DNA from 4 places in the Peribacillus sp. YIM B13472 genome. Region 1 is predicted to be linked to each of the others. Evidence: riboswitches for the same ligand, from Rfam matches in the RefSeq annotation. Region 1 holds a riboswitch; each other region holds the start of a gene.
The links. A riboswitch is a leader RNA that binds a small molecule or an ion and turns the genes downstream of it on or off. The one in region 1 is predicted to bind S-adenosylmethionine.

Region 1 (8,232 bases):
AAAATGTGATGTGATTTGCATTGTTTGCACCCCAAAAGGGTACCCTTTAGCCGCAGCCATCCCTTCTTTAATATAAGGACCCGTTAATTTAGATAAGATGAAAAACAAAAAGGCTTATATTCCAAAGTGTATCATGTTTTTATTTTCCTCTTTAGCCTGAAATATTTTAGAAGCTAACTCATTAAGTTCAGCAGATTTTTTATACATCGTTGAAGATGTAATCACATCATAAAACATTGATAAAGAATCAGGTTGAATAATTGTAATTCCCCAGTAAGCTAACCCAAACTCTGGTTCAAACGAATGAAAGTAGGTTCTCATAATAGATAAATGCTCATTTATATGATTAATAATTTCATCATCAACAGAAATACATTTATATTTTTGTGGTTCATAACCAATATTTCTTTTCAGATTTTCGATATTATCAATTATTCCAAAATCATGAACAGGCATTATTATCGTCCTCCTGATACATAGTATAATGCTTATTGCACTAAACTGCCCCGATAGTTCCATACAAAAAGGCTGCCGCAGCAACCTCCTAAAAAAGAATAGAAATGTAATAAATTACGTTTCTACATACAACACATGTTGAACAAGTTGGTAGAATAGAGAAGAAATAGACTGATTTTATATGATGGATATTTTATAATGGCAAATCAAAATTCATGGAATTTTTGATTTGCTATTTCATTTTCAACAAGTAGCCCAGCCAATATAACTCGTAAACCATATAAAAATTGTTGCTCAAAATCCAGACTCATTTCATATTGTTCTCCAAAAATTAATCCAAACTGTTTAGCTTCTTCTGAAGAAATATGTTTTGCGCGAATTTCATCGGCAACAAATGATAAAACATAATTATTTATAATATTTGCAGCACTTAGGCAGTTTTTATCAGAAACTCCGTACTTGGTTAATGTAGATAAAATAAATTTTATAGCTTTTATTCTGCTTGGCGTACTCGGAAAAGATAATGCAAATATGTCTACCGCATCTCTGGTTTTTAATAAAACTCTACGAATTTCCAAAGCAAAGGTTGTTAATGCTTCTTTTGCATCATCTAATGTTTCAGGTAATGCTATTTCTTGGTTAATGTGTTCTGCTATCATTTCATATAAATCCTGTTTATCTTTAATGTGCCAATATAAGGATGCTGCCTTAATATTTAATTCCTTAGCTAAAGCACGCATTGATAAATTGCTTATTCCATCACGATTAAGTATATCAAGTGATGCTTTTATAATTGCTTCTTTTGTTATAGCCATAAAATCACTCCAAAAAAATATTTCAAAAAAAGCATTGACACTAACACTGTTAGATTATACACTAACGTTGTTAGATAGCTAACATCGTTAGGCATTTGTAATTATAGGTAATTATATTAAGAAAATCAATATATAGGAGAATTTTTATTTATGATGAAAAATATGAGAAAAAATAAAGATGTTGGTATATATGGCTTAACAGCAAAGTGGTATGATAAAAATTCTCGCAAAAGCAGAATGGCTGAAATGCAAAGTTATGCTCATGAAGTTGCATCTCATGTTAGCAAAAATGCAAATATATTGGAAGTCGCACCCGGTCCGGGTTATTTGTCTATTGAACTTGCTAAGAAAGGTTTTAATTTAACAGGAGTGGAGATAAGCCCTGATTTTATTGAAATCGAAAAAAATAATGCAAAAGAAGCAAATGTTTCTGTTAATTTTAAAGAAGGTAATGCTTCAAACCTCCCTTGTGAAGATAACTTTTTCGATTTTATTGTATGCAGTGCTGCATTTAAGAATTTCAAAGATCCTGTAAAGGCACTATGTGAAATGTATAGAGTGCTAAAACAAGGCGGAACATCTCTAATAATCGATATGAATTACGAGGCAACATCTGATGATATTGACAATGAAGTAAGAAAATTAGGAATGAAGGGGTTTGACAAGTATTTTGTAAAATTTGCTTTCAAAACATTTTTGAAAAAAGGCGCTTACACAAAAGAAGATTTTGAGACATTTTTAAAAGAAATACCTTTTAAAAACTACAAAATTAAAAAAGATGGCATCAGTTTATATGTTTATCTTTATAAATAAAGTAGTTTTCTTTTCCAAAGGCATTGAGGTAGATCTTCATCCGGGTTTCGATATCGATCAGCGCCCACAATCCAAATTTCTTTACAACGATTTCGAGTACGAAGCGATTGGATCACTGCAATTTCATAATTGATTCGATTCACTCTCATTTTCTTGTTCAACTAAACTGTCCCTTTAGTTCCATTACAAAAAGGTTGCCGCAGCAACCCTTTGTTAAACTAACGCACCCGTTAGTGGAATACCAAAAACTACCTAACATATTGAAGAATTAACTGATATAATGCTATGCAAAGTCCTAAAATACACGCTTTCATTTTAGATGGATGGTTTCTTTTACTGCGAAACAAGTAAGAGAAAACTAATATAAAACCCAACGGAATCCATAGCTGAAAGACACCTTCTTTTGTACTGCGAGAAAAAATTGGAGCAATGTAAGTGCTTATCAGAAAGTAAAAGAAAATCGTAAATCGTCGTGTTTCTAATTGCTTGCTCCACCTTACTAAAAAGAAAATAATAATTATTGCGATAATCGTAATGTGTAAAGGGGGTAGCACAATAGCACCGTTCCCAAATTTGAATTCCAATCTGAATTACCCTCCTTTTTTTATAGTGTATCACCATTTATAGGGAAATTTGGAACGTTTTTATTTGAAGTCATATCTTCCTCCGTAAATATCATTTAACCATATTCCTTATTCCACTATCCTGCCCCGATTCGTTGCATAAAGAAAAAGCTACTACCAGCAACAATTCATATCAAATTAAATTATTTTTTAATCAGTGATTTTAACAATAATCCTCCCTAAGTGATCTTTAAAAATGACATTCGATTGTTTATAGCAGAAATTATTTCATTATTCAGGTTCCCTTTAATATGGATAATGGCAATCGCTTATACAACTATTGTAGTGAAGTTAAAAGGAGAAGTTCGATTACAGCGAGACAAAGTAATTGACGAACCATATACTAATCCAGAAGAAATTTCAAATCCAATTTATATAAGGAATTGAGAACATATCGATATTCGTTTTATGAAATCCACACAAAAAAAGTAGTAGATATACATCTGCTACTTTTTTTGTGTTTCTTATTTTACAATGAAGCTTTTAAGATAGATAAGATATCTGCTTTATTTAACTTTTTAAAGTTGCCAAATCCTCCATGCTCCATTTCACGAGCAGCTATTTCTGCAATTTCGTCTAGTCTCTCTTCTCCGATATCATAATCAGATAAGCGAGACGGTGCACCTAGGCTTGACCAGAAAGTACGTAACTTATCGATTCCTTCTAAAGCAATTTCTTTGTCGCTTTTGCCTGCTGTTTCAATATCAAACATGCTCAGCATTAGACGCTTCATACGAATTACGTCCTGATCGAGAACGTGTCTCATCCAATTTGGGAATAAAATTGCTAAGCCGCCCGCATGAGGAATATCATATACTGCTGATACAGCATGTTCAATTGTATGGGAAGCCCAATCGCCAAAGTAACCCATTTGAAGTGTTCCGTTTAATGCGATTGTTCCTGAATATAAGATGGTTTCACGATGTTCGTAACTTTGCAAATCCTCTAGTAATTTCGGCGCTGTTTCAATCACCGTTTGTAATACTGAATAACACATACGGTCTTGTAGAGGTGTGTTTTTCACGCTATGGAAGTATTGTTCAAATACGTGACTCATCATGTCTACCATGCCGTAAATTGTTTGATCTCTAGGAACAGACATCGTATTTACAGGGTCTAAAATAGAAAATGAAGGGTGTGTTACAGAGCTCCCCCAAACATATTTTTCATTTGTTTCCCAATTAGTAATAACAGAATCAGGATTCATTTCAGAACCCGTTGCTGCTAATGTTAATACTGTTCCGAACGGCAGTGCTTTTGTAGCTGTTACTTTTTTGTTGATGATATCCCAAACATCTCCCTCATACTGAGCTCCAGCAGCAATAGCTTTTGTACAATCAATAACACTTCCTCCGCCAACAGCTAACAAGAAATCAATTTTTTCATTTCGACAGATATCAATACCTTTTCTTACCGTAGATAATCTAGGATTCGGTTCTACTCCAGCTAACTCTTGCACGTTTACTTTTAAATCTTTTAATAACGTAAGAACTTGATTATATAACCCGTTTCGTTTAATGCTTCCTCCACCGTAAACGAGCAAAATATTCTTTCCGTATTTAGGGATTTCTTCTGATAACGCTTGAAGCTGATCTTTTCCGAAGATTAATTTTGTGGGGTTATGATACGTGAAGTTCTCCATAATATCTGTATGCCTCCTAGTTGAATTTCATTAAGTTGTCGCAATACGCAAACAAGAGTGTAAGTATAATAGTAAAATAAAATAAAAACAAGAGAAAAGTACTCAAAACGCGTACTTCACTTTATTGATTTATTATAAAAATAGAGAAAAGAAATAAAGAACGTTCGTAAAGTATTTTTAAACGTTAACGAACGAGAGAGAGCAATTTAGTCTATCTCCTCTACGTTAAGGAATCGACTTATTTTCCTTCTTTTTAATGAACTAACGCACCTGTTAGCCATCCATGCAGCACCTTTTTATCGTAATAGTATCAGTATGTTCATGATTAAGAGATTAATTGTAATTATAATGGATTTTTGCATCAGAACCTTATAAACGGGTTTCTAGTATATAGACATAGAAAAACCCCGAATAAGGGACCTTTTTCGAAGTCTCCATTATTTGGGGTATAGTTCATGAAAGGGTGGTTTTTTATTTAGATACAGGTATGACTGCACCTTTATATTTTTCAGTAATGAAATCTTGTATTTCTTTAGAGTGAAGTACTTCAACTAACGCCTTTACTGTCTCTTTATTTTCATCACCCTTACGTACAGTGATAATGTTTCCATATGGATTATCTTCACCCGATTCAACAGCGATTGGGTCTTTAAGCGGGTCTAGCCCTGCATCTAACGCATAGTTAGCATTAATAACAACCGCATCACCTTCGTTGTTATTATAAATTTGAGGTAATAGGCCACCTTCTATATCTGCATTAAAAGTTAAGTTTTTAGGATTTTCTACAATATCATTAATAGTAGCTTCTGTTTTATTGAGGCCTTCTTTTAGCTTAATAACGCCTTCTTTTTCAAAAATAGATAGAATACGACCTTGTTCAGCTACAGCATTACGCATAATAACTGTACCGTTTTTTGGAAGATCTTTTAAGCTATCATACTTTTTAGAGTAAATACCGATTGGCTCAATATGAATAGCACCCGCATTTACAAAGTCATAGTCTGGATTTTCTTTTAGCACTGATTTAAGATATGGAACGTGTTGGAAATAATTTGCATCAATCTCTTCATCAGCTAACGCTGTGTTCGGTATAATATAATCTTGGAATGTTTTAATTTCTAAATCAATTCCCTTTTCCTTTAATAATGGCTTTGCCTCTTCTAAAATTTCAGCATGAGGAATGTTTGATGCACCCACAAGGATTTTCTTTTCTTTGTCTGAAGAATCTGATCCGCCATTAGATGTACCGCAAGCTGCTAGACCTAATAATAAAGCTGAGGAAACTGCTAAAGTTGATATCCATTTTTTCATAATTCATTTCTCCCTTATTGTCTATCTATTTTTGATGTAAAAAATATATCACCTATAAATTGTATGATAAAAACAATGAATAAAATTAATACAGTTGCTACCAATGTAACATCATTATTATTGCGCTGAAAAACTTTCAAGATATAACAAATTACCTAACCATCTGCACCAATTTCCCAAGCAATAGCTGTATAACCAACTAGAGCAATTGTTGTAACTGTAAGACCTGAAATTAATGGTGGCAGCAGAGCACTTATTATGTTAGTTTGTCCGAAGTTATTATACCGGGTAAAGGAAAGTTTTTTTTTCTCAAAAAAACCTTTCTACACATGAGTAGAAAGGTTGGCTAAACAATCCTTTCTCTCATCTTCCAAAGCACATTGCTTTGCAGGAATTGGCACCATTTCAGTTAATTAACTGACGGTTGCCGGGCTTCACAGGGCACAGTCCCTCCACCTCTCTTGATAAGAGTCAAACATTATATTCAATTAAAAGTAAGATTTTTAAATTCAGGTGAATATGGTATGGGAGTGATCTTATCATGACCAAATGGTAGTGTCAATAAAAAATTGTTTAATTAATTTGAATTGATGGATGATTGCATTAAATGCTTTACTCCGTACCCTTTGCGATTGCTTGCTCCTGCTCCTCAATTAAATCATCGATATGCTCGAATCCAACGTTTAAGCGTATAAGAAAGATTAACTCTAGGGATTGTTCAAAAGGTCCTCCTGAACCCCCATATTAGCGTAAATAAAAAGAATCTATTTTGAAAAAAGATGTTCAAAATGGATTCTTTTCTAGTGATTTAGTATACAGTTATTATAAAATTGATTATTTTTAGTGATCCTTAATCAACTAACGCACCCGTTAGCCATCCATGAATCGCAAAAATCGGCGATTCACCACAAAGAATGAAAATGGTTAGGAAGTATCAATACTGATACTGACCTTAATCCAGTCACCCCTAATCTATAAGCTAATTTATTAACGCTCTCCTCTTTTTTTATACGATTGAGCAGGGTCTTCTTAAGTATTGTCATTTTTCATTTTTAAAGAAACTTATTTTCATGGTAGTTCATTAAGAAAAGCGATTCTTGATTAAACAAGAAGCTCATATTAGCCGGTATTGTGGAGGCAATTAACTTATTCTTGCTGGTAATGTTAAATATCGTAGAAGAGTGAGAATACTTTGGATCAACAATTGTTTGATTAAAGTTATTCGTTAGCTCAAAGAAAGATCTGTGTAAACATCTCTCGATCCTCAACTAACGTCACCTTTTTGAAGAAAAAATGGATTACTCTTCTCTTGCCTATTTATAATGAATAATATTTCAAGAATACCAATAAAAAGCATAATCAGTCATAACTGAAGAATCACCCAACTGATGTAACATAGCTGAAATATTCCCTCTATGATAGGTTCCATGATTCACAACGTGTAAGACCATTTCAGATATACTTGTTTCTCTTAATCCTGCCCATGGATTATCCAACATTATTCTCTTTTCCATATCTTCCTGTCTGTTCAAAAAGGTTTTAAACCGTGATGTTAAAGTGTGAAATTCCGTTTCTAAGTCTTCAATGGGCAGTTTCTCAATCTTTTCTTGAATTTGAAATGAAGATTGCATTGCTTCATTCATACTCTGACCCTCGAGGGTATTAAGCCATCCATATTCCACCAAATAGAGATGAGATAAAACCTTTGAAACAGAAGAAAAGACACTTTTCATTTCCTTTTGATATTTCTCAGGAGAAAGTGTCTTAAGATGATCAATAATCCGTTGATTTGCCCATACATGATAGTTATATAGATTTTCTACATGGTTTGCTATACAATCGCCTCCTTATCATCACGTTTTTTAATATTCTATATGAGAATGAATTATTCCTTTAAATATTATTACTTATCTGATGAGATCTTCAACTAAATGGCCCAATTGTTGAACAAAGGTCAAAGCAATCTTCAACTACCCTGCCCCTTTAGTTCCATAAAGAAAAAGCTATCTTAAAGACGGCTCTGGTCTACAGCTAACGTTAGAACCATCAAATCCTCATCAAAATAGTGCCCATTATACTTTAAGGCATTTCGTTCTGTACCATAGACCTCAAATCCCAAAGACTTATATAGTTTCTTTGCGGAGTCATTATCAGATACAACAGTTAAATTTATTTGTTCCAATCCCTCAGAATTCTTCGCCCTACTTATAAGTTCATTCATTAATGCTTTTCCTAAACCCTGACCTCGATTGCCTGGAGCTATGTACATTCCAAAAACATTCCCTTTATGTCTGGTTTTGAGGTTATTTTCACGTATAAAAGTAACAATTCCAACTAAAGATTTTCTATTATCAAAAGCACCTACAATGTACTTGTCCCTTATTGGTTTTATTCGCTCCTTTACCGTTTCTAATGAAAATCCCACCTCTCTCTCATATGTTGAACCAAATGCTTCTGGGTTAATTTTCAATGCATTCAATCGCACTTCCTGGTATAAATGGGCATCGGCCTCTTTTAAAATACGAATATTCATTAGCTACTCCCTCCGTTTATTTTGCATGAAATTTTGTAT
Region 2 (8,232 bases), on a different contig from region 1:
TCTGGAAATACCCACTTCCCGCAAAAAGCCTTGCTCCAATTCCCTGGCCACTGTCAACCTTGGCAAAATGCTGATTCCAAGTCCAGCTTCAACCGCACTTTTTATCGCTTGTGTGCTACCAATCTCCATGTAGTTTTCTATTTTTTCTAAAACCCCATGCTTCCTTAACATGTTTTCTACTATAAGCCGTGTTCCTGAAATGGATTCACGCCAAATCATCCTTTCATTCCCCAATTCCTCAAGCTGAATTTCTTTCCTGCCTTTCCATGGGTGGTCGGACGGACAGACCAATATCAATTCGTCCTCGGCAAACTTTTCTACAATAAAATCGGCGTTTTCCACAAGTCCTTCCACCAAGGCCAAATCAATGACATCGTTTGAAAGATCCTCCAGAACCCGGGGGGTATTTTTTATCGTTAATGTCACTTTTATTTCAGGCTGTTGTTTTTTAAATCTCCCTAGCAAGCTCGGCAACAAATACTCACCGATAGTCAAGGATGCCCCTACTATGAGGTTTGCATTGTACTTGCCCGTTGATTGCTGAATCACTTCTTTTGAATGGTTGAAGTCATTTACAATAGCTTTTGCAAAAGGGTATAACAATTTTCCTGCTTCTGTAACTCTCAGCCTTCCTTCCTCACGGTCGAATAGCAAAGTGTTATAATAATTTTCCAGTTGATGGATTTGTCTTGTTACAGCGGGTTGAGAGAGGAAACTTAACCTCGCTGCCTGGCTTATACTTCCTTCATCTACCACTAAACAAAACATTTTCAAATTTTCCAATTTCAAGAAAACGACCTCCATATTTTTAGATAGTTTATTAAAATGATAGCATCATTAAAGGTAAATGGTGAAATGAAAAAAGAGTGCTACATCCCTGAATAAGTGAGGCTATTAAATTATTGGCGACATTCTTTATAAAGCGGATAAATCTTCTGGGTATAACGTTTTGTTATACCCGATGATTTTGTTGCAATTTACCCATTCCTTTTTCTTTGATATGGTAGTAATAAGATTTAAACTTAACGGCAAAGGAAGTGACTGATGTCAATGAAAGGACAATGGAAAACTCTATTCCATTTATTTTGGACCTTTTTTAAAATAGCACCTGTCACATTCGGAGGCGGGTTTGCGATGATCCCTTTAATCGAAAAAGAAGTGGTCGAAAAGAGGAAATGGATGAAAAGCGAAGAAGTTACGGATGTTTTTGCCTTATCCCAGTCCGTACCGGGAGCTGTCGCCATTAACTCCGCCACCTTTATCGGCCATCGAATTGCCGGAATGAAGGGGGCAATGGCCGCCATGATCGGTGTTTCATTACCTACCTTTTTAATTGTTCTGCTCCTCGGCTTTTTGTATTTTTTCATTCAGGATAATCCGAAGATAGAATCCGCATTCATATCGATCAGAGCTTCCATTGTAGCCATCATCGCCTATGCGGCTATCAAGATAGGAAAAACGGCTGTTGTAGATAAATCAACTTTCTGTATTTTAATAGTAGGAATTCCAGTCCTCTTCTTTATTCATCCTGTGATAGTTATAGTAGCAGGAGCTGTAGCGGGTATTGTGACAATCTCCATTAAGAGAAAATTAGGTTACGATGTCAAGATGGACAGAAAAGATATAAGAAAAGAAGAAAATGATTTCGAACCTTTCATGGGTGCTGGCATATAGGTAAATCAAAAAAGGGGCTAACTAATTTTCAAGAAAGCGTGTGATGAAATGATGGAATTGTGGGAGTTGTTTAGTACCTTCTTTATTATCGGCTTTGTATCGTTCGGAGGCGGATACGCCATGATTCCCCTAATAGAATCGGAAGTCTCACAGCATGGATGGATGACGACGCAACAATTTACCGATATAATCGCCATTTCCGGAATGTCTCCAGGACCTGTCACAGCCAATAGTGCCATTCTCGTTGGCTATTCGACTGCTGGATTAGCAGGAGCCATATCATCTGCTCTCGGAATCTTGCTACCTGCTATTATATTCGTCACCGTCATAGCCACCTTCTTCAGCAAATTGAATCATTATCCAGTTATTCAATCCATGTTTTATGGTTTAAGACCCATTGTCACTAGTTTAATCCTCTTTGCAGCAATCAGTTTAGCACTTTCCAATCATATGATAGTCCAGAACTTTTCATGGCATACGATAAGCTTATTACTCGTTTTTGGATTATCATTATTTGCCCTAATGAAATTACGCTGGCACCCAGCCTATGTAATTATTCTTTCTGGTTTAGTTGGTGTTGTCCTCTATTCATGACAAATGTCGCACACACAACCATTATGCGTCGCGTTTTCAATATGGACGGGAATTACGCAGTTATTTTGGTGATGGAAAAAAAGTTTGTTACCATACATTTAAAAATACAAGGAAATGAAATGAAGACTGCCTTGATTACATTTTGAACACTGATACTGACATAAGTGCGAAGATCACTTTTGAATTGCTTATGTTTTAGTATTTCACCCATACAGAAAACACCCTGCATCCAATGATTCAGGGTGTTTTTTCATTATTATTCTCTTTTTAAGAAGTATGTTTCTTCGTTTCATCATTTCCCTGCTGAAACCGTGGAAAACCAATCAAGATGGCAACGACACCACAAAGTCCAATTAGTATTGGATAATATGAATACGGCAAGATGCTCATCGGAGAAATTTTTGCTACCCCTGCTGCAACAAGCAGTTGTGCTCCATATGGAATCAACCCTTGGATACAACAGGCAAAAACGTCAAGTAAGCTCGCCGATTTACGCGGATCAATCCCATACTTATCAGCGATATTTTTGGCAAGTGGCCCGGCAATGATAATCGAAATCGTGTTATTTGCCGTCGAAAGGTTCGTCAAACCAACAAGCCCGGCAATGCTGAATTCCGCCCCTTTTTTTGATTTGCTATTTCGGGTCACGAGGTGGAGTAGATAATCGATGCCACCATTATGTTTGATTACAGCTACCATACCTGCTATTAAAATGGCAAGGAAGGATATTTCATACATTCCCGCCATTCCTTCACCAACTTTTTGAATGACACCCAACGGTTGATAACTTCCATCAGCCAAGCCGATAATTCCGGCAAATACGATTCCGATGGAAAGGACCAGGAACACATTGACTCCTGCCAATGCAGTGATCAATACGCAAAGATATGGAAGAATCTTCACCCAATTATAAGACTGTTGGGAGATGTCGGCTTGTTCGCCCATGGTTAAAATTCCTAGGATGACACATGTGATGATGGCAGCAGGTAAAACGATGAAAAAATTCACTTTAAACTTATCCTTCATTTTCGTTCCTTGAGTTCGAACTGCAGCGATTGTCGTATCTGAAATGAAGGAAAGGTTATCTCCAAACATCGCACCACCAATAACGGCCGCCATTGATAGGGCAAGCGAAATATCGGTTTGCTCACTAATTCCCACCCCGATAGGCGCTAGTGCTACAATCGTTCCCATGCTCGTCCCCATAGATAGAGAAATAAAACAAGCGATAATGAAAATCCCTACCATTAATAGATTTTGCGGAAAAACAGCTAAGGCAAGATTCACAGTTGATTCAACTGCCCCCATGCCATTGGCAACTTCGGCAAAAGCGCCAGCTAAAAGGAAAATGATAACCATTAACATAATATTGGCGTCACCGGCACCTTTACAGAAGATATCAACCTTTTCATTGAATGTCTCTTTCCGATTCATCGCCAATGCAGCTGCCGATGCAATTGAAATCGCTACAATCACCGGAAATGAATAAAAATCTTTAGTGATGATTCCGGACCCTATAAATAAAATTAAAAATACGACAAACGGGATCAATGCCCATGGATTTCCTTTATTGTTTGCACTCATGATGTACACCTCTTTTTATTTTTCCCGCGACATTTGTCACAGCTCTTATTCTATTAACAGTTTTCGCAAATAACTCCAATTTGAACCTACCTGATTATCCAGTCATGGAGCTATAGCAAAAAAACTGGCATAAAAAAGACCCCTTCTATTTAACAACAAGAAGAGGTCTTTTAATTTATAAAAAACACCCTCCTTATCTTTCAGGCGAAAATCAGCCTGCTGGATTTGGCACAGCACTCCATTTAAGTCCGCTGCCGAGACATCTTCGGGCCAGTCCCTCCGTCTCTCTTGATAAGAAGATTACATTATATAATTTATCAAAAATTACGATGCCTGCCAGAAAAGTACCACGCTGGAAACTTGCCTAAGTTCGTGACATCGAAAGTCGTTTTGAAAAGCAAATATAACAGTACAGCATTTTGTCTATTTTCGCAAGGGTTAATTTTAAATTATTTTACATGCACTCCTTACTGATTATAAAGAGATCTTGACATGTGCAGTTAATCAGTTATTTTCATTTATCGGGACGGAATTCATATAAAAAAGAGGTCTAATGACCTCTCAGCAAATTTGTTGTATTAGGTTAGATGAATTATTTTTGGTCGAGTTCACATCAGTCGATACCTCAAAGGCTTCCATCTGTTCCGAATCGAATGACTTTAAATACTGCTGCAGATATGCAGGATCATTATTGGTTGGATTCAACCAATCCTTTTCATCTTCCGGTTTTAGGATGACAGGCATACGATCATGAATGCTGGTCATCAGCTCATTAGGAACGGTTGTTATAACGGAGCACGTGTAGATGCTGAGGCCTTCAGGGGATTTCCAGGATTCCCATATACCGGCCATTCCAAATGGAGCATGATTCTTCAGTTTTATTCGCATCGGTATTTTTCTTTCTGGTGTCTTCTTCCACTCATAAAATGAGTCAGCGATTATCAAGCATCTCTTCTTCTTATACGCATTCTTGAAGCTTGCTTTCTCGGCAATGGTTTCCGCTCTGGCATTGATCATTTTATAGCCCACTTTTTCGTCTTTTGCCCAGAAAGGAATGAGTCCCCACCGAAGATATCCAAGTCGGTTCATTGCCCCGTCATTAATGACGGATAGCACGGATTGGGAGGGAGCAATATTGTAGCTGAATTGGTATTCCTCATCAAATGATCCTTGAATATCAAACCGATCTTTTATTTCTTCAATGTCAGTGAAAAGGGTGAAACGTCCACACATAATATCGCCTACCGTATTAAGATTTATTACAGTGTAACAAATGGAACGGGAAGGCACAAATCAGCGTTCTAAAATCCTGATGTCGGTAAATGGTTGATTAAATAATTCGCTGGAAATCAAAAGAGTGCCAAGGACTTCTCTTTCATCTTCAGCTTTAATGATTTCCGACAAAATTAAGGTACTGCCATTCCTAACCGTCACTTTATATTCATTCATGGAATCCCCCCTCAAAAGGCTAGATGGTTGTTATTATAAACTAAAAACCCACAAGTATCAGTATTGAACTCTGGCAGAGTTATGGTTAATCATCTAATGAAGAGGCCGTTTGGAGGTTCCTTTACACTTTAAAGGGTTAGTCGAACAATGCCCGGGACCATAAATCCTTGATAGGCGGCAAAAAAAGACTGTCCATGAATGATTCATGGACAGTCAGGATCTGTCAAAGGTTTATCGCTTCAATACTGATAATTGATTATGGAGATGGCATTGAGGAAAGCCCCAACAGCAGGTGTGAAAAGGAACGCTCTTCTAAAAGGACCAAATTGGAGTTGCCCCCTTTTCCATGTCCATTCATTATTTAAAATGCAGTAAAACCTCATTTATTAAATGTGCTGCCAATGTAACGGTTTTATTATTTTCGTCCAAAGAAGGATTCACTTCCGAGATATCAAAGGAGAGGATCTTTTCATTCGATACGATATGCCTAATAATGGAACGGACCAATTTCGGATTCAGTCCAAACGGCGATGGAGCACTTACCCCAGGTGCGTAGGCTGAATCAATAACGTCCGTACATAATGTAAGAATAATGTAGTCATTTTCCTTAGCGAATTCATTTATCCGCCGCTTAGTTTCATCCATTTCGTTCAATGACAAATCTTCTTCCAATATGTAGTCGACCTTACTTCTATCGGCTGTTTCAAACAGTGCCTTCGTATTCCCCTGCTTCTGAATTCCAACACATAAATAGCCACAACTTTGATCTTCGTCCAAAATCTGCTTAAACATCGTTCCTGATGAACTTTCTTTTTCATAAGGCCTCATATCAAAGTGAGCGTCAATATTAATAATCCCCAATCTAGCTTTTGGTCCAATGGATTTCCTAATCCCAAGATAATGGCCATACAGGGTTTCGTGCCCTCCCCCAAGTATGATAGGAATCGCTTTACTCTCCAATATTCGGGTAACAGCCGATCCAAGTTGGGATTGGGCGGCCTCCATCTCTGTACCTTCACATATTACATCGCCAGCATCCACCAGCTCGGTTTGGGAAGGCAAATGACAGGGTAATTTTGCCAAAGACTGCCTAATATGATCAGGCCCCTCTGAAGCACCAATCCTGCCTTTATTCCTTTTGACGCCTTCATCACATTTGAAGCCAATCAATCCAAAGGTCCTTGACGCATTGGAAGAAATGGCTAATTCCGAAATCGGTGCCAAACGTACTCTTTGGTGGTATCTGAAGCTGTCCATGTCAGATTGGGAATCAATTCTTCCATTCCAATATTTTAAAGTCGGATTAGTATACATAATTTCTCCTTTATTTAAAAAATTCCGAAATATCTTTTTTTAAAATTATAAATGAGATAATATATAATTACCAATACAAAAATTCAATATATCAATAGTTTAAAGCTATAGAAAGGAGAATATATGGATCTTCGTCAACTTCGTTATTTCACTACCATTGTCCGGGAAAAGAATTTCTCTAAAGCGGCAAAACTTCTCCATATATCACAACCTTCCCTAAGTAATGCCATAATGAAATTAGAAAATGAAGTTAGTTTTCAGCTTTTGGAACGGAATACAAGAGGGCTTGAGCTTACGGAAGCAGGGGGGATTTTTTATACGAGATCTGTTGATTTGCTAAGAAGATTCGATAATATGCAAGTGGAGCTTAAGGAAATGAAGGATGTTGGTAGCGGAACAGTATCTATAGGTTCCATAGAATCATTCAAATTTTGGTTCCCGAAGATTATCAGGAATTTTAAAATCAATTATCCTAATATTCATATAAAAGTCAGGGAAATATTAGGGGAAGAGAAGGTTTTCGATTCGTTAAATCGGTATAATGTTCATTTCACCATCACGAACCAGCCCATCAATAACGATGAAATTCTGTCCACTCCCCTTTATAATGAAAAATTCATGCTTTTGATCCATAAAGATGACGAGTTAAACGAAAAAGAGTCCATCACTTTCCAAGACATTGCAAAGAAAGAATTGATTATCAGTACAACTGGATTTCAAACAAGAGATGATATCTTAAGAGCTTTTAAGGGTGAAAATGTAATTCCCAATATTCTATACGAAATAGAAAGGCTTGAAACGGCTTGCAGTTTGGTGGAAGCAGGGCTAGGGGTTACAATTTTACCGGAAAACTATATAAGATCCGCTGCAACCCCCAATACTGTAATTCGTGCGATCGATTCGAATTATTTGGAAAGGACTGTTTACCTGGCTTATTTGAAAGATCGATATCTGTCTCCTGCGGTATGTAGGTTAGTCGCGGACATACATAGCTTTTTTAAGAGTGATGCTAGGAACGGTGACTAAAAAAAATCCAACGGTAATGACACAAAAACATTCCCCTTATGCACATTGCACAAGGGGAATGTTTGATTTAATTGCTCTGACCATTTTCCTCGATTTCCTTATTAACATCTTGCTAGAGGAATTTCTGTCTATATCGTCAGGGTAAAATTAATTCGTGACACTGCCATCATCGTCTGGATCTTCAATATCTGCCGGATCTTTTTCCAATAGTGCTTCTTTGTCTTTTTCGTTCCATTTTGCTTTATATCCTAATGATTTCGCTACTCTTAACACCGGTAGATACGATTTTTTATCTGGTTTAAACGTTTCTAAGTCCCCTGTTCCAATTGCACCCAAACCAAGTAACAATTTGTCTGATTGGATATAGGGTTTTTCATCTATCAGTTTCATTTGTTCAGCTGTATAAGGATAAACGGCTCCATTCACTTTTAAAGTAAACGGTCCCTTTTTTTCTTCTTTTATTTCTTTTGGCTTTTTCGATTTATGGGAAACATTATACACTCCTTGAACAGTTCCTTCTCTCGTATTATCGGCTCCTCCATACATTTTCCCCTTTTCATAATCATAAATAACAGCTTGCACATTTCCGAT
Region 3 (8,232 bases), on a different contig from region 1:
AAATTTTTATAAAGGGCTTAAATTAATAGGTGGACAAAAAGAGCAACAGCTTAATGGTAAAATTCAGGATTTGCTAAATAATCGTGAGTTAATAGAAGCAATAAGCGACAATGCCCAAATGCAAATTCCAAGAATAAATAGAATGCAGGAAGCCTCAGAAAGAATGTCCATCATCATGAATTCCCCAACAAAAAAAGATGTGGCGAGTGTAGCGAAATTAGTCATCCAGCTCGAAGAAAAAATTGATAGGTTAGAAGAGATGGTCTCTACACTTGTTGAGGATAGGGGCGGGAACGTCAGAGGTAATTCTTCAGTTCGTAACAAACGCAATGCTTTTTCATCGGGCAGTAAGAAAAAGAAGTCAAGTCGGGAATCCAATGAAATGGATGGGCGTAAAAAAAGGATATCGGATTTTATAAATAATTCCTTATTGTCAAGCTCACAGTTACCTGAGTTCGATTCACTTGGACAGGGGAATTCAAATGTCTAAGCGGAAAGTGCCGAAAAATCAATCCGAATCCATAACTAAATGGAAACATTTAATGGATATTCCCAATCAGCCAATGCCTGAAATGGGACTGACGCCGAAAATAGCGGTGTGGAAAAAAAACAAATCAACGCTTTGGTATTATCCGTCAGCACAAAAAAAATATGATGTTCCGGTTTTTCTTATATATTCACTAATCAATACTCCTTTGATTCTTGATTTGTCTCCTGGGAATAGTTTAATAGAATCCTTTGTAAATGAAGGCTTTGAAGTGTATTTGCTTGATTTTGGAAGTCCGGGCTTTGAAGATGGTGAAATATCGATAGAAGATTATATCGTCGATTATATTCAAAAAGGAGTACAGCGTGCATTACGCCACTCTGGAGCATCTGAAATTACAGTTATGGGGTTTTGCCTCGGCGGTACAATAGCCGCAATATATGCTGCGATTGCAGATGAGCCAATCAAGAATTTGCTCCTTTCCGTTACACCGGTAGATTTCAGTGCCTCAGAATTTTTTGATCAATGGCAGATAGCGTTAAAGGAAGGTACCGCGGATTTTAACGAGACGATTGATATTTATCAAACGATCCCAGCCAGTGCAGTTAAATATGGAATCAGGTTAATTACATCTCCTATCTATATATCACCCTATTTATCTTTATTGAATCAAGCGGATGATGATGAATATGTTCAAAATTGGCGCCGCTTCAATGCTTGGGCTAATGGGCATGTACCATTATCCGGAGCAGCCGCAAAACAAATAACCAAAGATTTATTGATAAAAAATAGCTTGGTTAAGGGTGGTTTTAAGGTAAGGGGAAAAAAAGCGAAGCTATCGAAAATTGATGCTAGTGTTTTGGTAATAGCGAGTAAGTATGATCGATTGGTCCCGCAGGAAATGATTTATCCGATAATGGAGCATTTAACATGTAAGGATAAGACATTTACCCTACTGAAAAGTGGACATGCTGCTAAACATTATTCCGGTGTACTCCCATATTATTTGAAGGAATGGCTACCAGGGCGTTCTTCACCAATTCAATAGATTACTGGGGGGATGTGAAATGTTCGTGTTGAACGCCAGTGAGGATATCAAAATCATGCCGGTTGTAGAGTATATAGGCTTTGCGTCATTGATATTTCCAAAAATTTTTGCAACATTTCCGGATTACTAAAGTGAAATAAATGAAAGGGCTGGCTCGGTATGTAGAACCAGCCCCCATTGTATTATTGATAATATTTCACTCGTTCTTCAAGTGGTGAGAAGTCTTTATCGCCAGGTTCTGCAGTGGGTTTTCCAAAAGGCATCTGTGCGATGAGTTTCCAATCGCGTGATATATCCCATGTCTTTCTCACTTCGTCATCGATTAAAGGATTATAATGCTGAAGACTTGCACCAAAACCCTCAATTTCCAAGGAAGTCCATACGACAAATTGTAAAATGGCAGATGATTGGTTCGACCAAATCGGAAAATTTTCGGCATACGTTTTGAATTGTTCTTTAAGCCTATCTATGATGGCCTGGTCTTCAAAGAATAAAACCGTACCATAACCATTTATAAATGACTTCATTTTTTCTTCATTTTTTTCAAAATCTTTGTCACCTAATGCTTTTCTTAATGCTTTTTTCGTGATATCCCATAAAAGGTCGTGGCTTTGACCAGTTAAAACAATCACTCTTGCACTTTGGGAGTTGAAAGCTGAAGGGGAATATTGAACGGCATGATCGATAACTTCTTTAATCCTTTTATTAGGGACAACACGTTCCTTGCTAAGGGAATAATAAGAGCGTCTATCTTCAATTGCGCTAAAAAAATCTTTAACCATATATCACACCTCCATTCTTTATACCGATTTATTTTGACCTGATTTTATTATTTTATGATAAGTGAATACGGGTGAAATGATTTGAATGAAAATGGTTGACAAATATATCACTGTCGTTTATCTTTAAATCAAGATATTTGTATTAAAAGCATTATGGTAGATTAAATACTTTGAATTCGAGATATTACTTACGGATTAATTCATGACTGTAAGGGGAGATTTATATAGATAGGAGTGGTACGGATGGAATTAAAAGGATTACATCATGTTTCGGCGATTACAGCTAAAGCGGGAAATAACTTTGAATTCTATACAAAAGTCTTAGGGATGCGATTAATCAAAAAAACGGTTAATCAAGATGATGTTCGTGTGTATCACTTATTTTATGGAGATCAAATTGGTTCACCGGGTACGGAATTGACGTTTTTTGAAATTCCCAATGCTGCCCGCACTCATGAGGGAAACAATAGCATTTCAGAAATTTCTTTAAGGGTGAGAGATGATGAAGCGCTAAGATATTGGAAAAAACGGTTTGTGGAGTTCAATGTTGAGCATGATGAAATATCGAGCCGTTTTGAAAGGAAGGTGCTTTCTTTTAAAGATCCTGAAGGGCAGAGGCTTCTTCTGGTTTCCGATCAGGATAATAACGGCGTTCAAGGAGGATTACCGTGGGGTGGAAGCCCGGTACCGCAAGAGTTTTCCATCCTTGGATTAGGACCAGTAAAACTTACTGTGCCCAATATTGAACAAACTGAAAGTGTCCTTACCGAGGTATTGGGGTTCAGGAAATTAGGCACATACCCATCCTTAATTAGGGGGCAAAATCCGATTGTCGTTTACGAGACGGGTGAGGGAGGAACAGGAGCGGAACTCCATATTGAGGAAAGGAATGACATACCTCGGGAAAGGTTGGGGAGGGGTGGAGTACACCATGTTGCCTTCCGGGTGGATAATGAAGAAGAATTGAGAAAATGGATAGAGAAAATTAGTGAATCGAAATTCGTGAACTCGGGCTATGTGGACCGCTTTTATTTTCATTCACTCTATTTTAGGGAGCCGAATGGCATCTTATTTGAACTAGCTACTGATGGACCTGGTTTTGCAGTGGATGAAGCAGAGCAGCACCTAGGTGAGAACCTTGCCCTGCCACCTTTTTTAGAATCGAGAAGAAAGGATATTGAATCGAATTTAAAACCACTGAATACAAAATCAACAAATTAATCAACGGGAAAGGAAGTAATCGGCATGCAAAAGCAAAATGCTGGAATACATCATATAACCGCAATTGTAGGCAATCCTCAAGAGAATGTGGATTTTTATGCTGGAATATTGGGAATGCGTATGGTGAAGAAAACCGTTAATTTTGATGATCCAGGCACCTATCATTTATATTTCGGAGATGAATCAGGTTCACCGGGCTCAATCATCACTTTCTTTCCTTGGCCTGAAGCATACCGAGGGACAATAGGTTCTGGACAAGTGGGGATTACAACATATGCCGTTCCGGAAGGGTCAATGGACTTCTGGAAAATGCGTTTGGATAAATTTAACATAGGCTTTGAAAAGGTTTCACGTTTCGGTGAGGAATATCTGGAATTTCAAGACCCGCATGGTTTGCAACTTGAACTGGTTGAGCGTAAAGAAGGTAAAAATAGCAAGTGGTCATTCGGCGGTGTACCAGCTGATAAGGCGGTCAAGGGATTCGGAGGTGCCGTATTATTGACGTCAAAGCCGATCAAAACGATGGAACTATTAGAGAAAGTGATGGGCCTGCAAAAGATTGGGGAAGAGGGCGATTTCATCCGCTTCAAATCCACATCGGACATCGGAAATTTGATAGATGTTAAAAAAACGGTTTTGCCCAATGGGAAAATCGGAGTGGGAACTGTCCATCACCTTGCATGGCGTGCAAGCGATAATGAAGATCATAAAGAATGGAGGGAGCATATAGGTAACCATGGCTATGGTGTGACACCCTTTAAAGACCGTCAATACTTCGATGCCATTTATTTCAGGGAAGATGGAGGCATTCTCTTTGAAGTTGCCACAGATCCACCTGGCTTCGCTCATGATGAAACGAATGAAACGATGGGGAGTAAATTAATGCTGCCGCCATGGCTGGAAGAAAAAAGGGAGTACATGGAGAAAACGTTACTGCCGGCAGTGCCGAGAGTACTAGAGGAGGATAAATGATGAAGCATATTTTTCAAAAAGGAAGTAATCCAGAAGCGCCATTGCTTTTGCTTTTACATGGCACTGGAGGAACGGAAACAGATCTCTTGCCATTAGCGGAAATGGTTTCACCGGGTTCATCCGTATTGAGTGTACGGGGAAATGTACTTGAAAACGGAATGCCTCGGTATTTCCGCCGGTTATCCGAAGGGATTTTTGATGAAGAAGATTTGATCTTTCGTACGAAGGAGCTTTATGACTTCTTGGACTTAGCGGCCGGAAAATATGACTTTGATCGTGACAAAGTGGTAGCATTAGGTTATTCTAATGGTGCCAATATAGCGGCAAGTTTGATGTTCCATTTCGAAGGGGCACTACAAGGAGCGATTCTTCATCATCCAATGGTACCTAGACGAGGTATTGCACTGCCGTCCCTCTCGGATATACCTGTTTTTATTGCTGCAGGTAAAAACGATCCAATCTGCCCGGCAGAAGAAACGGAAGAACTCAATCAACTTTTACTGCAAGCTGGTGCTACGGTGGATGTTCATTGGGAAAATTACGGTCATCAGTTAACACGTTCAGAGGTTGAGGCAGCAGGTTCATGGTTTCATAAGAACTTTATATAAGAATGAAAGAGGGAATGAAGATGATTTCAGTTAATCCTGAAAGTCTGACTGAACGGGAAAATTATAAGTTTTTGACTGGAAGCATTATACCGAGACCTATAGCCCTGGTTACGACACAATCCGAAACCGGTACAATCAATATAGCGCCGTTCAGCTTTTTCAACATAGTCAGTTCCAATCCTCCGATGATTTCCATTTCTGTTCAACGGAAAGAAGGAGTTTCAAAGGACACGGCCCGAAATGCAATTCAAACAGGTGAATTCGTTGTTCATATCACTGATGAAAATAATGTTGCTGATGCAAATCGAACGGCGAAGGAACTCCCATCTGACGAAAGTGAATTGGGTCTTACCAATTTCACGCCAGCTGTTAGTGATAAAGTATCCGTACCTGGATTGCAAGAAGCGAAGGTACGCTTTGAATGTACATTAGAGCATGCGATACCGTTGGCAGGTTCCCAGAATAAACCTGGTTGTGATTTATTGATAGGGAAAATAGTCTGCTATCATATAGAGCAAGATATTTACCATAATGGCCGAATTGACCAGAATGGGCTAAAACCTGTAGCAAGATTAGCGGGTCATACTTATACAAAACTAGGGGAATTATTTGAAATAGAACGTCCTTAAGTGAAAAGAAAGAAAGAATGGCGTCATCTTTTTGAGATGGCTTCATTTTTTTAGATCAAAATTATCCGGTTAGATTTATCTGCAATTTTAATGCGGTGAGCGGTAGTTCCGAAAACTGGCAATCATTTCATTTCAATGCCGGAGGTGCCATGATTGTTAGAATTTAAAAGAAAGTCTTTACAAACGAAAACAAAACTTGACAAATTTTTCATAGATTGATAAAGTTATAAAAAAATAATTTCTTATCCAGAGAGGTGGAGGGACTGGCCCTATGAAACCTCAGCAACAGGTCTAAAAAGGCACTGTGCTAATTCCAGGGGGTGAAACCTTGATAGATAAGACCGTACGTGTTTATTTGTCAGTAACGCACTCTTTTTTAGAGTGCGTTTTCGTTTTTTCTGGATGCAAGATTAAGGAGAGTAAGAATGGAAAACAAAAGGAAGCATGATTTTCAAAGGCAAATGCAAGCACGGCATATAATAATGCTATCGCTTGGCGGGGTGATTGGAACTGGTTTATTCTTAAGTTCGGGTTATACGATTCACCAGGCTGGTCCGTTTGGCACCATCCTTTCGTATCTGATTGGAGCAGTAGTGGTTTATCTAGTCATGCTATGTCTAGGTGAACTGGCAGTACATATGCCCGAGACAGGTGCGTTTCATAGCTACGCAGCCAAATACATCGGACCAGGGACAGGGTATACAGTAGCCTGGTTGTATTGGCTAACTTGGACGGTTGCACTAGGTTCGGAATTCACGGCTGCAGGATTGTTGATGCAGCGATGGTTTCCATCAATAAGTGTCTGGATATGGAGTGCTCTATTTGCCATTTTGGTCTTGGCATTAAATGCGTGGACCGTTAAGTTTTTCGCTGAATCCGAATTCTGGTTTGCGTCTATTAAGGTATTTGCTATTGTGATATTTATTATTCTGGGAGCTGCAGCAATGGTAGGTTTTATTCCAATAATTGATTCACAGTCAGCTCCGTTATTTTCCAATTTCACAAGTGCAGGTTTATTTCCGAATGGTGCTTTCGCCATTCTGATGACGATGCTCGCGGTGAATTTCGCATTTTCTGGAACTGAATTAATTGGAATTGCAGCTGGAGAGACAGTGAACCCTGAAAAAACGATACCAAAGGCAATCCGTATGACATTATGGAGATTGATTATCTTTTTTGTGGGTACCATCGTTGTATTATCCGCATTATTGCCAATTTCGGATGCAAGCGTATTAGAGAGCCCCTTTGTTACAGTTCTGGAACAAATTGGAGTGCCATATGCAGCGGGTATTATGAACTTTGTTATATTAACTGCCATTTTGTCTGCTGCAAACTCAGGACTATATGCCTCATCCAGGATGCTTTGGTCACTTGCAGATAAGAAAACTATATCACCCATATTTGCAAAATTGACAAAACGGGGTGTTCCGGTAAATGCAGTCCTTTTCAGTATGTTGGGCGGTGGTTTAGCCCTTTTCTCAAGTATTATTGCACCGGATACTGTATACATAGTGCTCGTATCCATTTCTGGACTAGCCGTGGTTGTAGTTTGGATGAGTATTAGCGCGTCACAGTTTCTATTTCGCAGGCGATTTATAAAAGATGGAAATTCAGTAAATGATTTGGCTTATCATACACCATTATATCCACTCGTTCCAATCGTTTCTTTTATACTATGTCTTGCTTCTTGCATAGGAATTGCATTTGATCCTACACAACGAATTGCACTATATTGTGGCATTCCTTTTATTTTGTTTTGCTATGGAAGTTATTATTTGACACAAACGATAAAGAAAAGAGGAGTAGACCATGAAGAATAAAATAAACCCAATTGACGCAATATTACGAGATCATTCAGTCATGATTTTGGACGGGGCTCTAGCTACAGAGCTTGAAAGGCATGGGTGCGATTTGGACGATCCCCTGTGGTCTGCACGTGTATTACTTGAAAATCCAGAAGTTATTTATCAGGTTCACTCTGACTACTTTCGTGCTGGTGCTGACTGTGCGATCACGGCAAGTTATCAAGCAACAGTTGAAGGTTTCGCCCTCCGCGGAATACAAGAGAAAGAGGCTTTGGAACTAATCCGGAAAACGGTTTTACTTGCAAGGAAAGCAAGAGATGAATTTTGGATGGAAGAAGAATATCAAACGATTAGACCTAAGCCATTGGTCGCTGCATCAGTTGGACCTTATGGGGCTTACCTTGCAGATGGTTCAGAGTATGTAGGAAACTATGGTGTTTCAGATGAAACTTTAACTGCATTTCATCGCTCGCGAATATCTGCTTTGATTGAAGCCGGTGCTGACATTTTAGCATTTGAAACGATTCCTTCCCTGCAAGAAGCAAAAGTATTACATTCATTATTGAAAGAGTATCCAGAAGTCTATGCTTGGCTATCCTTTTCATTGAAAAATGAAAAAGCGATTAGTGACGGTACATTGCTTGAGGAGTGTACCAGATTGTTTGGGGACAGTGAGCAAA
Region 4 (8,232 bases), on a different contig from region 1:
CCACTTTGCTTTTCACTTCCTCATATTGATCATTCAATTTATATAAAGAGCTTGTACCATGACTAAGGACAAATATGCCTTCAGCATTCTCAAGGAACTTTATCGGCATGGTTGGGGCCTTCAGCTTATTCTTCAACTCTCCCGTTTTTGCCGAATAAATATATAGATCTTCTTCCACTTTGTCCCCATCACCGTGTCCTCCAATCCATATTTCATCCTTTTCTTCCCTTAATAATGTGCCTGTGCTGGAACTATGTACGGGAAATTCAAAATCGACCTTTTTCGTTTCAAGATTTATAACCGAACATTTGGTATCACCAAAATTAATAACATACAAACGATTCGCTTGCTCTCCTTGAAGAACGGTCAGGGGGCTTTTACCAACCTTGACAATATCCTGTTTCTCCCCATCTGTATTTAAGAAATAAATGGAGTCATTCGATTGGTTGACCGCCAAGATGCTTTTTCCATCACGTAACAACTGCATATTAACGATCCCTTTGCCAATTTCCCAACTGTTTATCAGTTTTCCTGCTGATAAAGAGTACACTTGGACTTTCTCCATCTCTTTTCCATAAAGCAGGATAGTATCTTTATCTGCCAGGAGCAGGGCTCCGGTAAATGGTTCTGAAATATCCCATTTTGCAAATGGATGATAGTTTTCATCTATGAAAGTCAGTGAGGTATCCTTGATATTGACAGTCGCCAGGAAAGATTCACTTTTATTGATTTTAGTAAATGCATTACCGCTATTACACCCAGTAAGCAATACGATGGCAAGAAAAAGCCCAATGCCCCACTTCATATTTTAAGCTCCTTATTCATTAAATATCTATTTTTTAAAGATTTTAACAATGATTTGTGAAAAAAGTATGAACCAGAAAAGAATATTTGCTAACAAGCATCCTTAAAACACTCGGAAATCATAACCTTTCCAATTCAGTGATATAGGCCATGACGATCGCATTTTTCATTTCTTCAGAAAGCGAAGATTCCATTACGCGTTTAATACAGAGGTAAAATTTCTCCAATACTGGTTTGCGGGCACGGGGATGGGCATTTTCATCCAAAAGCTCACGGCGGATGAGTTCCGACAACACTTCCCTTCCACCTCCAGCGGTCACCTTACGATTGTTCCATATGCTTAAATAAGCCACCAGTAATTCTTCTTGCCTGACATTTTCTTTCATAGTATCCCTTCCATCCATTACTAATTTATACATATTAATGTTCAAGATTGTAAAGACTATCTTAATAATACGATTACGCTTTTTAAAATTCAAAAAAGGAGTGAGTACAATGTCTCAAGTATACCGCTGTCCGAATTGCCGGACAAATAAATCTCGCTTCAATCTCATTCAGCAAGTAGCAACCCCCATTAAAAAGGATCCGCAGTCAGGTGAGATTATTGAACAATATTCGAACGATTCCCTCCAGCCATTCCATCTAGCATATAATGGTCCTGAAGTTCGGGTCCAATGTGCTGCTTGCGGATTAATAGAAGACGAAAAGACATTTGCCGCCTTTGGAATGCAACAATAAAAATGGTCAGACCCATTAGTGGGTCTGACCATTTTTTCAATCTTTTCCTACTGACATCTTAGCCCGGTCTATGGCAATTGGAATGGCTTTTCCATCCTCATATCCTTCATCCAATAATGCATTGGCGATTTCTATAGCCTTTTCCCTTACATCTTTATCTAGATTCTTCATCGAGTTTGGGTAATCGTTCTTATTCCATGGCACTAATACCGCCTCCTTGATAAGAAAGTCTCTTTTTTATGTTTCCCTTCTTAAATGGGCGGTAAACGTTTATCGGGCCGCTTTCAATTCCAAAGCTTTCAACTGACCGATCAACATTTCCTTATCCAACTTTTCCCCGATTATGACGATATTCAATGGCATTTTCATCATTTCATTCATATACAACGGCATTCCGTAGGAGTATTGGAACAAATGGGGGTATTGTGAATGTGTAAAGGAAATGTATCCTTTCATCCGATAGACCGTTTCCGGCAAAGCCCTAAGCCACTCTTCAAAGTCGGTTTGTACCACGGCACCTTCAAATGTATGAACGACTGCAGTTAAATGCAAATGGTCATGTACATCAAGCTTTTGATGGCCATTATGCCGTTTTCTTTGCATCTGCTGCAATGATGTCAAGGATACGGCTGCATACTCCGTCAATAAACATACAGCATCCGGATTCAGCGCCTGTATCGTATAAATCAGCTGTGCGGCCTCCATCTCACTAACTAAATCCGCTTTATTCAATAATATGAAATCGGCATGGTGGATTTGCTCGGCAAGCAACTGTCGAAGCTGCGGAGACAGTTCCTCCCGATCACGCCACCTTAATAAATCGACGACAGTGATAATCCCTTTATACTCCAGCCTTTTGGCGAAGATCGGCGACATGATTCCATCCAATACTTCAACTGGATGAGCTGCGCCCGTCGTTTCTATATAAACCGCATCCAGTTCATTTTCCGTTAGTAATTCATGAAGCTGAACCTCCAGTTTATCTTGAATTGTGCAGCAAATGCACCCGTCAAACAACTCCTTAAGAGGCACTCCATCACCAATGAGTCCGCTGTCAACCGATACACTGCCGAGCTCATTTAAAAGCACGGCCACTTTTCTACCCGCTTCACTTTCCTGTTTTAAAATATTTCGAAGAAGCGTCGTTTTCCCGCTGCCGAGAAAGCCGCCCAATATGTACACTTCGGTTGTTTTCATTCTTATCTGCTCCTATGATCCGGTTAAATTCGATTCCGTTAAATTTTATCATACTTATCTTACTAAAGCACTTGCCGGATCCACATAAAAAAACCAGCCCGTAAGCTGGTTTTTCAATTGGTTTATGCTTGAACTTCGTCTTTTTCGTAAATCGGCACCCATCCTGCCGCTGTAACGAAAATACGGACAGCAACAGTTTTCCTATCTTCTGCGAGCGTGAAATAATGTCTTGTTGATTCTGGTACACTAATAAGATCTCCTGGATTAAGACGTACATCAAACCACTGTTTATCATTGCCTTCAATGGCAAAGATACTCGTACCTCCTGCTATGAAACGCACTTCATCATCTTCATGGTGGTGTTCCTGCTTAAAGTTTTCAAGCATTTGATCCAAGTTCGGATTTGCATCTGATAATGTGATGATATCATGCGCTTTATAGCCTCTTCTTTCAGAAATTTCCGCTATCTCTGATTGGAATGTTACAAGGATTTCCTCCTTGTCAGCATCTGTTAGATCGTATTTTTCCACAAGATGGGCCGGTAATTTAGAAATGTCCCATTGCTCATAAATAACCCCTTGTGTTTCTAAAAATCCTTTTACCTGTTCACCGTTTTCAATAACCTCGTTTGTTTCATGGAATCTTACCGTCGCCATCATTCATTCCTCCTCTTCGAGTGTTTACCTTAAAGAACCTGCAAACGCCTTTTGTTGATTAAGCAACAGTTGGTATTGAAATAAAAATTCGCAAGCTTCAAGTATTCTTTTTGCTTCGAGTCCGCTTTTACCCCAAACCGTAATGCCATGATTGCGGATCAGCACGGCGCCAGAGTCTTCTTCGACATGTGGCTTGAACTTATCGGATAACAGCGGGATGTCAGCGTGGTTATATATGATTGGAATCCGAAGCTCCGAATCTTCCTCCCACCGACCGGTCGCTTTAATGATTTCATGATTACAAAAGGAAACCTGGCCTTCATCTCCGTACAATTCTGATATCACATTATTTTCAACAGTATGGACATGAAGTACACAGTTTGCATTGGTTTTCCGATAAATGGCTGTATGTAGTAAAGTTTCGGCCGATGGTCTTAGGTTCGTTTCTTCAACTGGTTTTCCTTTTAAATCCACCAGTAAAAAGTCCGAATCCGTTTGCTTCCTTTTATCCTTACCGCTTGCCGTAATATAAAAGAAAGGGCTTTTGGGCTCGCGGATGGACAAGTTACCGCTTGTTCCCATAAACCAATCCCTTTCGGCCAGTTCAGCTTTAATATCTGCCAACTCCCGCCATTCTTTAGAATGATTGTTCACGCTTTAACCGCCTCCTGCCTCTTTAAAATGTCAATTACATCAAAAAATGTTTCAAATCCTTGATGTGGAATTCCTTCCCTATCGCATTTTTCAAGCAGTATGTCACGGGCTATGACAAAATCGGCCTGTTTTGCCGCTTCAAAATCCGTTACTGAATCTCCAATAACGAATTTAAAATCTTCCTCACCCGCTATTTCCCTCATAATGGATGGCTTGCAGCAACCGCAATCATTATTACATTGATCATCACAAGCATGTGGCCACTCAATATAAATCTTTTCCTTATCAAAAAATGCATGGTTGCAATAAACGGACTCTGTTGGCAAGATATCATTTAAAAGCGGTGCAATGAAAAAATCCATGCCCCCGCTTACTATATATAAAGGGATGTTGGCTTGTTTCGTATACTCAACGAATTCATAAAACCCTGGACGAATGCCGGCCGTCTTTCTTACATATTGGATGATGTCATCCTTCATGCCACTATCAAGCAGTGAAAACATATCCCCAACTCCTGAAGATATACTGATTTTTTGCTGAAGGACACCGTCTTTCAACGCTTCCCATTCAGGAGGAGCAAATTTTTTCATGATGGAAATGATATTATCCGTGTTGGTGATCGTTCCGTCAAAATCACAAAAGATGATCGGTTTCATTATTTCTTATAGGCCTCCCCATAACACAAGAGCTTTTTTTAGTGTTTCTTCCTCAGCCGCCGCTTCAGATAGGTCCTTTCCTGCTAGAACGGCTTCCACAGCAGAACGGAAAGCCTTGGCCCCGCCCTCTGCTCCGTCAGGGTGCCCGTGAATTCCCCCCCCTGCATTAATCACGCTATCGAGCCCAAAATCCTTGATTAGGTCCGGAACCATGCCTGGATGAATGCCTGCAGAAGGAACAGGGAAGGCTTTTTTCCATGAAAGTTCATCTTTTGTCAGAGCTTCAGCAATCGCCAAGGTCTCCTTTTTTTCCAGTGCGACATTTCCATAAGGGGATGGGAACAAGGATAAATCCGCACCTGATAACCTTACTAATTTACCAAGCAATAATGGATAGCCGATCCCATAAAATGATGAAGATGCCAATGCCCCGCTATATGCGGGATGCGCCATGATCGGCAGCTTGATACGATCATGTTCACTCAAGGCCTGCAATACATCCAAACCATATGTATGAACGTTGAACAATAAAGCATCTGCCCCTGCTTCAGCCGCCTGCTCTGCCTTATCCAGTAATTCAAATGTTTTCCCTGATAGATTGACAGCATATAAAGTTCGGTGGCCAGTGGTTTCATGGACTTCATTCAATATTCTTTTTCCCGTTTTTATTCTATCGAAAAATGGAGTCAGTTCCTGGTCGAAGAGGATCTCATCATCTTTAACTAGGTCGACACCTCCCAAAGCTTGTTGCCTTAGTTGCTCATTATGGAATGTCAAGTCCCTTCCTAATACACCTTTAAAGATGCTCATCACCAGGGGCCGGTTAAATACGCCAATCTTTTCCCTTATGCCTCCAATGCCAAATTGCGGCCCGGGAAAAGCTGTTTGAATATCACCGACAAAATCCAGGTCGATAAGTTTTATTTCTCCGTCCAATGAAAGTTTGCCGAAGACCGTCGTGAGGATTGCAGGTAAATCAATGGAGAAATTCCCCGCCGGATAGGCAATTTTAATAAGCGAACGGTATACTTTACGATTAAAGTAGCTGTTTGCACTCTCTTCTTCAGAAAGGCGTGTCACCGATACGACGCGCCCCTTATGTTTTTCCAGTTGTTTCTGGACCAAATGTGGCAGGTCCGTCCAAGTCCCGACAGTCAAACCTAAGGCAATGCTCTCTGCTTTTTTCTCATGATTTCCATTGAAGTCATGAATTAAATAAGTAGCGACTATCTCGCTCATCTGATCACTCCTATAACACGTTAGTAAACTCTCGATGTCATTAACCTGAAATGGTCTAAAATGGCAAAAGCCCCTTCATAAAGAAGAGGCTTTAAAAAGCCATCTTCTTATCTCCCAGCCATTGGCTGCAAGAATTAGCACCGTGCCTTGTGGATTTAAAGAAAATCCGGCGAAGAATTCCGCCCCATTTTACAATGGAATTACGGTCGGTTGCTGGGCTTCATAGGGCTAGTCCCTCCACCTGCTCAAAATAAGAAAACGCTGATATATAAATTGCATTCAAGTATCGAAAGATTAAGAATTTATTTTGTATTCTGACAGGTAATCCCTACTTTGTCAATAAGTTTTAACTATTTAACGGTGAATAAATCGGATACCTCATTCCATCGTTAAAATAAGTTTAATGAACGTATTCGTTCCACTGCCTCTTCAAGCCGTTCTTCCGAAGTCAGCAGCCCTACCCTGACGTAACCTTCGCCAAATTCACCGAATCCATTCCCTGCGGCAACAGCTACGTGGGCATGCGTTAATAAATAGTCTGCAAAACTCTCTGACGTAAAGCCTTTAGGCACCTTGAGCCAGGCAAAAAACGATGCCGCAGGCGCTTTGACATCCCAGCCGATTGCCCTCAATCCCTCAATGAAAACATTTCTTCGTCCCTCGTACATCTGCACTAACTGCTCTACACAGCTCTGCGAGTCAAGCAAAGCGCTTGCCGCAGCTTCCTGTATCGCCGGGAAAAGACTCACATAAAGATGGTCTTGTAATAGTTCTAGAGCTTCTATTACACTCTTATTCCCCACTGCGAAGCCGACTCTCCACCCTGCCATATTGTATGTTTTCGATAGTGTGTATATTTCTATTCCTACATCCTTCGCTCCCTTCGCCTGGAGAAAGCTTATCGGTTTTTTTCCGTCGAATCCGATCGCACCATAAGCGAAATCGTGGACCACACAAATGGAATGCTCTTTTGCGAAGGAGACGGTTTCATCAAAGAAACTTTCCGTTGCAGAAGCACCTGTGGGATTATTCGGATAGTTCAAGAACATCATTTTGGCTTTATCAAGTACTTCTTTATGTATGTCATTGTATTTCGGAAGAAAATCATTTTCTTCTGTCAAGGGCATGAGTTCGGTCTTTGCCTGGGCTAAAACAACTCCGGAAAGATAATCCGGATAGCCGGGATCTGGAACAAGGATCGTATCACCTGGATTCAATAAACACTGCGGCAGTTCGACAAGACCTGCCTTCCCCCCGAAGAGAATCGCCACTTCACTATTCGGATCCAGCTTGACACCGTATTCTCGTTCATAAAAGACGACGGCAGCATCTTTTAAATATTGATGTCCCCGGAATGGCGAATATTTATGATTAATCGTTTTTTCAGCGGCAGCCTGCAAACTTTTCACGATATGTTCTGGCGTCGGCTGATCAGGGTTTCCCTGGCCTAAATTAATGACATCATGTCCTTGCTCCGTGATCGCATTGACTTTTGCTACTAGTGAAGCAAAAAACTGCTTGGGCAGGTCCTGAAGCTGGCCGGATTTTTCGAATTGCACCATTTATACACCTTCTCTGAAATTTCTTGAAATTCTAGTCACAAATGATATATGTTTATCATAGTCTTGTAAAGCATTTTTTACATGTGGGGGTTTTAAACGATGAAGTGGAAAATAGCTTGTATTCAAATGGATATAGCCTTCGGGCAACCAGATATCAATTTTCAGGTTGCAGAACAATGGATGGAAAAAGCAGCACGGTCAGAACCCGATATCGTCATTTTACCGGAGCTTTGGACAACAGGATACGACTTGACCAGGTTAAATGAGATTGCTGATCACGAGGCAGAAAAAACGATTGAATTTTTTAAAACACAGGCACAGAAACACCAGATTCACATCATAGGCGGTTCCATCGCGAAAAAAACAAGCAAGGGAATCTATAACACCATGATTATCATCGATAAACATGGGAATCTCATTAAAGAATATGATAAGCTTCACTTATTTCAGTTAATGGATGAACATCATTTCCTGCAGCCAGGAGAAAAAGATGGTTTATTCACTCTTGATGAAAAAATATGTGCTGGATTCGTTTGTTATGACATCCGTTTCCCTGAATGGCAGCGAGCCCATACCGTTCAAGGCGCCGAAGTTCTATTCGTAACGGCGGAATGGCCAAAGCCGAGACTCGATCACTGGAGAGCCTTATTGATTAGCCGTGCCATCGAGAACCAAGCCTATGTTGTAGCCGTTAATCGTTCAGGTTCGGATGTCAATAATATATTT

Region 2: linked by a shared signal. The riboswitch ahead of ACFX4I_RS05110 (Na+/H+ antiporter NhaC family protein) and the one ahead of ACFX4I_RS22460 (ABC transporter permease) in region 1 are both predicted to bind S-adenosylmethionine.
Region 3: linked by a shared signal. The riboswitch ahead of mmuP (S-methylmethionine permease) and the one ahead of ACFX4I_RS22460 (ABC transporter permease) in region 1 are both predicted to bind S-adenosylmethionine.
Region 4: linked by a shared signal. The riboswitch ahead of mtnW (2,3-diketo-5-methylthiopentyl-1-phosphate enolase) and the one ahead of ACFX4I_RS22460 (ABC transporter permease) in region 1 are both predicted to bind S-adenosylmethionine.

The regions. Positions count from the first base shown of each region.
Region 1 is NZ_JBHZPG010000039.1:7,787-16,018, forward strand. Features, by position in the region: gene ACFX4I_RS22435 (short-chain dehydrogenase) at 115-456, opposite strand; gene ACFX4I_RS22440 (TetR/AcrR family transcriptional regulator C-terminal domain-containing protein) at 663-1,271, opposite strand; gene ACFX4I_RS22445 (class I SAM-dependent methyltransferase) at 1,422-2,084, shown strand; gene ACFX4I_RS22450 (iron-containing alcohol dehydrogenase) at 3,177-4,349, opposite strand; gene ACFX4I_RS22455 (MetQ/NlpA family ABC transporter substrate-binding protein) at 4,821-5,660, opposite strand; partial or broken gene ACFX4I_RS22460 (ABC transporter permease) at 5,675-5,905, opposite strand; SAM riboswitch class I at 6,021-6,131, opposite strand; gene ACFX4I_RS22465 (DinB family protein) at 6,995-7,495, opposite strand; gene ACFX4I_RS22470 (GNAT family N-acetyltransferase) at 7,669-8,193, opposite strand.
Region 2 is NZ_JBHZPG010000004.1:136,444-144,675, forward strand. Features, by position in the region: gene ACFX4I_RS05095 (LysR family transcriptional regulator) at 1-789, opposite strand, end outside; gene ACFX4I_RS05100 (chromate transporter) at 1,045-1,674, shown strand; gene ACFX4I_RS05105 (chromate transporter) at 1,723-2,268, shown strand; gene ACFX4I_RS05110 (Na+/H+ antiporter NhaC family protein) at 2,536-3,852, opposite strand; SAM riboswitch class I at 4,043-4,150, opposite strand; gene ACFX4I_RS05115 (SOS response-associated peptidase) at 4,414-5,085, opposite strand; gene ACFX4I_RS05120 (hypothetical protein) at 5,146-5,301, opposite strand; gene hutG (formimidoylglutamase) at 5,659-6,615, opposite strand; gene ACFX4I_RS05130 (LysR family transcriptional regulator) at 6,739-7,641, shown strand; gene ggt (gamma-glutamyltransferase) at 7,789-8,232, opposite strand, start outside.
Region 3 is NZ_JBHZPG010000025.1:37,950-46,181, forward strand. Features, by position in the region: gene ACFX4I_RS18070 (hypothetical protein) at 1-490, shown strand, start outside; gene ACFX4I_RS18075 (alpha/beta fold hydrolase) at 483-1,535, shown strand; gene ACFX4I_RS18080 (nitroreductase family protein) at 1,718-2,317, opposite strand; gene ACFX4I_RS18085 (ring-cleaving dioxygenase) at 2,561-3,538, shown strand; gene ACFX4I_RS18090 (ring-cleaving dioxygenase) at 3,563-4,510, shown strand; gene ACFX4I_RS18095 (alpha/beta hydrolase) at 4,510-5,118, shown strand; gene ACFX4I_RS18100 (flavin reductase family protein) at 5,139-5,747, shown strand; SAM riboswitch class I at 5,987-6,089, shown strand; gene mmuP (S-methylmethionine permease) at 6,173-7,567, shown strand; gene mmuM (homocysteine S-methyltransferase) at 7,557-8,232, shown strand, end outside.
Region 4 is NZ_JBHZPG010000035.1:39,778-48,009, reverse strand. Features, by position in the region: gene ACFX4I_RS21435 (YncE family protein) at 1-805, opposite strand, end outside; gene ACFX4I_RS21430 (hypothetical protein) at 924-1,190, opposite strand; gene ACFX4I_RS21425 (DNA alkylation repair protein) at 1,300-1,542, shown strand; partial or broken gene ACFX4I_RS21420 (DUF2188 domain-containing protein) at 1,600-1,746, opposite strand; gene ACFX4I_RS21415 (CobW family GTP-binding protein) at 1,813-2,739, opposite strand; gene ACFX4I_RS21410 (cupin domain-containing protein) at 2,862-3,395, opposite strand; gene ACFX4I_RS21405 (methylthioribulose 1-phosphate dehydratase) at 3,420-4,049, opposite strand; gene ACFX4I_RS21400 (2-hydroxy-3-keto-5-methylthiopentenyl-1-phosphate phosphatase) at 4,046-4,705, opposite strand; gene mtnW (2,3-diketo-5-methylthiopentyl-1-phosphate enolase) at 4,712-5,944, opposite strand; SAM riboswitch class I at 6,049-6,201, opposite strand; gene ACFX4I_RS21390 (pyridoxal phosphate-dependent aminotransferase) at 6,334-7,506, opposite strand; gene ACFX4I_RS21385 (carbon-nitrogen family hydrolase) at 7,606-8,232, shown strand, end outside.